DNA from 3 places in the Ectothiorhodospira variabilis genome. Region 2 is predicted to be linked to each of the others. Evidence: riboswitches for the same ligand, from Rfam matches in the RefSeq annotation. Region 2 holds a riboswitch; each other region holds the start of a gene.
What was found. A riboswitch is a leader RNA that binds a small molecule or an ion and turns the genes downstream of it on or off. The one in region 2 is predicted to bind cobalamin.
Positions count from the first base shown of each region.

Region 1 (2,263 bases), on a different contig from region 2:
TGTGGTTGGGGTGTCTCATGGTGTTGGGGTCGGGCGCTTGAAAGGAGGGCATCATAACAGCGATGCGGGTGCTGACCACCTGCATGATCCTCCGCGCCCACCGGTATCCAACCCTCCCAGCGCCCGCCTCCTGTAGGAGCGGCCCTCGGCCGCGAATGGGTCTGATACCTCCTGTGTGCCTGGGTTTTGCACCGTGCCCAAAGGCCTTCCTCCCATGCGCCTGGGCTTTGCTGCATGCCTGGGGTCTGCCTCCAGGGTGCCTGGGCTTTGCAGTATGCCTGGGGTCTGCCTCCAGGGTGCCTGGGCTTTGCGCCGTGCCCAGGGTCTGCCTCCGGGGTGCATTTCTTGCGGCGGGACGCCGTGAATACGTCCCTGTAGGCTTGACCGCCGCATCCATGCGGCGAACACCCGCCTCCAGAAACCCACCCCGGAGGCAGACCGGACGCGTTGGGGCTTGCGTTCGGGGGGGGGCTCCCAGGCTTGAATGGAGCCTTGTGGGAGCGGCCCTCGGCCGCGAATGGGCGCGCCTCAGGTGCATGGATGTCCATCTGCCCTGACAGTAACCCCTGCGGCCCGCATTGGAATATCCACAATCGTTTGCGTATGATACCGCCTCGCTTCAGGTGCCAGATGATTGACATCCGTCTGGTGAAACGGGAAGCCGGTATGTCTGCCAGATTCAGCAGACCAGTCCGGCGCTGCCCCCGCAACGGTAGGCGAGACGAGGGTTTCTGCATGTCAGCGCAGCAACCCCGGCAAGGCGTGAAGCCACTGCGCGCAAGCGTGGGAAGGTGCCTTGACCCGGTCAAAGATGACCCGTCCGCGAGCCCGGAGACCGGCCTGATGCGTTCACGCGGCATTGCGGAGGGCTTTGCGCGGCTCGTCTTCTCGGGTCTCATTCCGGTGGATCTGGCTTTCCGGTGCGCCTTGCACCGATGGGTCTGATTGATCCGCTGCTCTCCTCGTGCCGCACCCTGGCCCATACACAGGTGCGCGGGCGGCGCACCGGAGAGCACATACTCATGCAAACCCGATCCTTCCTGCCGGCAGCCGTTCTGCTGGCCATTCCTTCCCTCGCTACTGCCCAGGAACAGGTGGCCCAACTGGACCCCATCCTGGTCACCCCCACCCGCACAGCCCAGACCACCGACCAGACCCTGGCCTCCGTGACCGTGATCGAGCGGGAGGAGATCGAGCGGTTGCAGCCGAAGGAGTTTGTGGATTTGTTGAGGGGGCGGGCGGGTATTGGCCTGACCCAGAACGGGCCTTTTGGCAAGACCACCAGTCTTTTCATGCGTGGGACTAACTCGGATCACACTTTGTTGCTGGTTGATGGGGTGCGGATGGGATCAGCAACCACGGGGCAAGCTGCGTGGCAATATTTACCTCCTGCAGAGATTGAGCGCGTAGAGATTGTCCGTGGACCACGAACCAGTCTTTATGGGTCGGATGCTATCGGTGGAGTTATTCAGGTGTTTACCAAGGAAGGGGATGGTCCCGCGAAACTTCGGGCACATCTGGGTGCAGGCTCTTTCAATACCAGGGAGATGGGTGCGGGCCTGTCCGGTTCCACGGGAAGTACTCGCTACAATCTCTCAGTCAGTCATTTATCCACTGATGGCATCAATGTGCAAGACGAGACCGCCGATGATCGCCGGGATGGTTATGAGAATAGCTCCGTGTCGGCCCGCTTGTCTCATGAGTTGAAAAACGGCTTTGAGATTTTCGGCTCTCTGCTACATGCGGAAGGTGAGAGTGATTTTGACAGTGGTGGGTCGGGTGATAGGCAGGAATTCAGACAGCACGCCTCACAATTTGGCGTGCGTGGGCAATTGGCGGACATTTGGTACAGTACTTTTTCAGTTGCCCATAGTCGAGATGAGTTGGAAACATTTAGCGACTGGCCTAGTAAGTTTGAGACATCGAGGAATCTTTTTAATTGGCAAAATGATGTGGCTCTCGCGGAGCGCCACATGCTCACGTTAGGTATGGATTACCAAAATGACCGTGTCAATGTCTCCAGCGACTATTCGGAAACTCGCAGAGATAATGTCGGATTGTACGCGCAATGGCAGGTGGAGTTGGGTAGGTATGATCTGGCATGGAGCCTGAGGCACGATGATAATGAGACCTTTGGCCACGAAACCACCGGCCAAATTGCTTGGGGAATGCAATTACAGGAGCAATGGAGCTTGCGTGCCAGTTATGGCACTGCATTCAAAGCACCGACATTCAATGAGCTTTACAATCCAATGCTGAGTTG
Region 1 is NZ_JAJNAO010000003.1:166,922-169,184, forward strand. Features, by position in the region: gene LPW30_RS05605 (cobalamin-binding protein) at 1-19, opposite strand, end outside; cobalamin riboswitch at 605-858, shown strand; gene LPW30_RS05610 (TonB-dependent receptor domain-containing protein) at 1,023-2,263, shown strand, end outside.
Region 1: another riboswitch for cobalamin. It lies ahead of LPW30_RS05610 (TonB-dependent receptor domain-containing protein); the one in region 2 lies ahead of bluB (5,6-dimethylbenzimidazole synthase).

Region 2 (2,263 bases):
CGTACTGGGGCTCCCACCAGGGGGCCGGGCTGATGATGACCGTGAGGGCCAGGATGGTGGCCGTGAAGGCCGAGGTGAACATGGCCAGTGTGCCAATGCCGTATCCCCACCAGCCCCGAAACCGCCGGGCCTGGCGCGCCATGACCTCGCGCCCCGCCACCAGCAGCATGATCAGCGCCATGAGGGCCACCCAGTACAGGGCTGCGTGTTCGAACAGGGTGGTGAGTACCAGACCAATGAGCAGCAACTGGATCACCGTGCGTGCCGCCGCCACCAGCAGGCTTCGGGAAAGCCCCATGCCCACGCGGCTCGTCAGGACCGCCAGGGCAATCACCAGCAGAGCGGCAATACTCAGATCCCAGGGAGAAAGGTAGATCACATCCATGCTCAGGACCTCGATGCCATTGCCGGGTCGGCCAGCCGCCCCTGATCCATCATCAGCAAACGGCCACCCAGCCTGTCGCGCTGCTCGTGATCATGGCTGACCCAGATGACCCCGGCTTCCCGTTCCCTCACATACCCCATGACCAGCGCTTCCATGCGCAGGGTGTTTTCAGGATCCAGGTTGGCCGTGGCCTCATCCAGGAGCAGCACCCTCGGGCCGTTGCCCAGCATCCTTGCCAGCGCCAGGCGCTGACGCTCGCCGCTGGAGAGACGTTCCACCTCCCATTGGCGCACCTCCGGGGTGAATCCCAACTGCTGCAGCCAGTCGTCCTGCACCCCCGTGAGATGCTCATCCACGGTGTCCGCCCACCACACGGGATCTGCCGGCAGATACCCTACCTGACGCCGCCATAAGGCCGGAGGGATGGTGGCCCGCGGCTGGCCGGCCAACCACACCTGACCACGATGGGGGTCCAGATCGGCAATGGCCCGAAGTAGCAGCGACTTGCCCGCGCCGGAGGGCCCGGCAATGAGCAGCAACGCCCCAGGCGCCAGTTCCAGATCGACCGGCCCTACATGATCGGATTGCAAACCCGTCAGTTTCAGCAAGGGGTCAGCGGTGACGGCGTAGGTGGGGGCATCCATCACCACAGTATACCGGACGAACGATCCGCTATACTGTGCCCGAAAATTCATCAACCCGCTGTCGGGTGCCCGTTCGTCCACGGGAGAATCGGGAATGCGGTGGGGTGATCGATCAAGGATCACCGAGTCCGCAACGCGCCCAGCGCTGTGAGGGGGATCGCGCAGACATCGAGCCACTGCCATGGGCGGGAAGGCGTCCGCGCGGGACGAACCCGAGTCAGAAGACCGGCCCGACAGTTTCTTTGCACGGCAGCAAGGCCGGGCTGCCGTCCCACCTGCTTGAACAAGGGGAACAACATGCAGGCTGGTGATTCAACACCTGATCAACACCGCTTCAACGAGGCCGAACGCAAGGCCATCTATCGCAACATGCTCTGCCGGAGAGACGTGCGGGGGCAATTCCTGCCCGACCCGGTGCCCGATGACATGCTGGCCCGCATCCTGACCGCGGCCCATTTTGCACCCTCGGTGGGCTACATGCAGCCCTGGAGCTTTGTGGTCGTCAAGGACCCACAGATCAAGCATCGGGCCCATCAGGCCTTCACCCGCGCCAATGAGGAGGCAGCAGGGATGTTCGAAGGCGAAAAGCAGGAGACGTATCGCAGCCTGCGCCTGGAAGGCATCCTGGATGCGCCCATCAATCTGTGCATCACCTGCGACCGGGACCGCGCCGGCCCGGTGGTGATCGGTCGCACCCACGACCATCGGATGGACCTGTACAGCGTGGTCTGCGCCGTGCAGAACCTGTGGCTGGCGGCACGCAGCGAGGGGCTGGGCGTGGGCTGGGTGAGCATCTTCCGGCCCGAAGACATCCGACAGGTACTGAATCTGCCCGATGAGATCGTCCCCGTGGCCTATTTATGCATTGGCCGGGTCAGCCACTTCCATGACAAGCCCGAACTGGAAGCCGCCGGCTGGCGTCCCCGGTTACCGCTGGAGCAATTGATCCATGTGGATGGCTGGGGGCATGCCCCTGCCGAGGACGACGAACTGGTCAAGGCCGTCCAGGCATGCCAGGCCAGGGCAAGCCGCTCCGAAGTCCCGCTTTAGGGCCTGCGCTCCCGCTCACCCTGTGCTCGCCTCCGTCGGCGCCCCTGCGGGTGCCGACGGCATTCGGCCCGTGCAAGACCTCACCGTTCGTGAATCCCCTGCTACGCTCATGGTAGGGCCGCTCGGGCCGACTGCGTGGGGATGAACCAAGATGACAAGAAAACGCCTTGTGGTCTGTTGCGAC
Region 2 is NZ_JAJNAO010000010.1:26,290-28,552, forward strand. Features, by position in the region: gene LPW30_RS10860 (ABC transporter permease) at 1-385, opposite strand, end outside; gene LPW30_RS10865 (ABC transporter ATP-binding protein) at 388-1,029, opposite strand; cobalamin riboswitch at 1,076-1,277, shown strand; gene bluB (5,6-dimethylbenzimidazole synthase) at 1,327-2,079, shown strand; gene LPW30_RS10875 (DUF2235 domain-containing protein) at 2,231-2,263, shown strand, end outside.

Region 3 (2,263 bases), on a different contig from region 2:
GCAGCAGGATGTCCCCCGGGAAGTGGGCATCGCCGGCATGGATCATCTCGAAGCGCACCCCGCTCAGCTCGAACGCATGATGATCCGAGGCGATGGGCGAGGGTGCCGGGCGTGGCTCGGTGCTTTCCATGGTCGCCGCGCCCAGGGTGTCCGTGAGGCGATCCAGGTGCTGTCGGGCAAACTCCGCCTGGGTGGCGGCAGTGCGTTCAAGGGCCAGGATCTCGGCACCCTGGGAGAGGAAGTAGTCATTTCCCAGCCAGCGGTGATCCTGGCTGCCCAGATTGATCACATGGGTGATGGGCTGGTCGGTCAGGTCAGCCACAGCCTGTTCAATGCGTTGGGCCACATGATGGCTGGGGCCGCTATCGATCAGCACCACCCCTTCGTCGGTGATCACAAAACCCACGTTATTGTTCATGCCCAGGTTGGCCTGGGTTCGATTTTCCAGGGACCCATAAAAGTAATGGATCTGCTCTGTGATGGCCCGCGGCTCGAGGATCCGTTCGATGGGTCGGTCCTCACCCGCCAAGGCTGTGGTCAGGGAGGAGATCATCAGTCCAATCAGGGTGGAGAGGAGTGCGGGAGTACGGGCAATCATGCTGTTCCTCGGTCATGTTGAAAAGTGGGAGGCGGGACGCCCCACCCCCCTTTCTTATGCCAATAAAAGCATAACGATATGCCCGATCGCTGCCAAGGCCTCCTGAGGATCCGGCACGTCTCCGATTTGAGCCCGGGCCGGATGCCTGTTAAGTTTATGAGGTTATCTTCAGACTTCAGCAGGTGACCCGGGGCCTTCGTGGCCCATCCATCGGGTTGAAACGGGAAGCCGGTGACATCGCCCAGGCGATCACTCCGGCGCTGCCCCCGCAACGGTAAGTGGTGAACGTGGAGAACCCAGGCCACTGTGAGACCCCGTCCCCCGGGCGGATCTCATGGGAAGGCAGCTCCCCACCTTGAACACCCACCACAAGCCCGGAGACCGGCCTGTTGAAGACCAGGTGCCGCGGGGTGCGGCGTGCCGGGTGGAGCCGGACCGCGCTTGATCTCTCCTCCGTGGCACGTACCGCCTTCGTGGCGCATCCATCCCATCGATGCGCGGGCGGCGCGCGAGCGAGCATTTCCATGATATCCAGATCAAGAATCCCGGCCACCATCGTCACCGGCTTTCTGGGCAGTGGCAAGACCACCCTGCTGCGTCATCTCCTGGACAATGCCCAGGGGCGGCGGATTGCCGTCATCGTCAACGAGTTTGGCGAACTGGGCATGGATGGCGAGATCCTCAGGGGCTGCGGCATTGGCTGCGACGAATCCGGAGAGGACGCCGGCACGCTCTACGAACTGGCCAATGGCTGTCTGTGCTGTACCGTGCAGGAGGCCTTTTATCCCGTGATGAAGGCCCTGATGGACCGCCGGGACGAGATCGATCACATCCTCATCGAGACCTCCGGCCTGGCGCTGCCCAAGCCCCTGGTGCAGGCCTTCAACTGGCCGGAGATCAAGACCGGCTGCACCGTGGATGCCGTGGTCACCGTGGTGGACGTGCCCGCCACCGCCCAGGGACAGTTCGCCGCCAACCCCGAGGCGGTGGACCGGCAACGCCGCGCCGACCCGAACCTGGATCACGACTCCACACTTCATGAACTCTTCGAGGATCAGCTATCCGCGGCGGATCTGGTGGTGCTGAGCAAGACCGATCTTGTGGATGCGGCGGCAGTGGAGCGGGTCACGGCACTCGTGCGCGCCGAGATCCCGCCCCCGGTGAAAATCCTCTCCAGCGACCATGGGCGGGTGGATCCCGCGCTCATGATCGGGCTGGGCAATGCCTCCGAAGCGCATATCCACCTGCGCGCCGGGCATCATGACCATGCCCATGGGGAGGGAGATCATCACCATGATCATGACCACGATCAGTTCGACTCGGTGGTGGTGAGGCTGCCGCAGGTGGATCGCGACAGGCTGCTGGAACGGTTGCAGCAAGTGGTGCGGGATCACCGCATCTTCCGCGTGAAGGGCTTCGCGGCCCTGCCCGACAAGCGCATGCGCCTCGTGGTGCATGGGGTGGGAAGTCGTTTTGACAGCTACTTTGACCGCCCCTGGGGTGCCGGGGAGGATCGCGCAACCCGTCTGGTGCTGATCGGTCAGGACCTCTCGGCCGAGGCCCTGGAGCAGGCCCTGCAACCGGCGGTTCTGGCGGCGACGGCCTGATGCATCTGCTGGCGGCACAACCCGGCGGGTTCGTCGACGACGACTCGGTGATCACGCG
Region 3 is NZ_JAJNAO010000009.1:121,924-124,186, reverse strand. Features, by position in the region: gene LPW30_RS10675 (MBL fold metallo-hydrolase) at 1-598, opposite strand, end outside; cobalamin riboswitch at 762-1,002, shown strand; gene cobW (cobalamin biosynthesis protein CobW) at 1,123-2,205, shown strand; gene cobN (cobaltochelatase subunit CobN) at 2,205-2,263, shown strand, end outside.
Region 3: another riboswitch for cobalamin. It lies ahead of cobW (cobalamin biosynthesis protein CobW); the one in region 2 lies ahead of bluB (5,6-dimethylbenzimidazole synthase).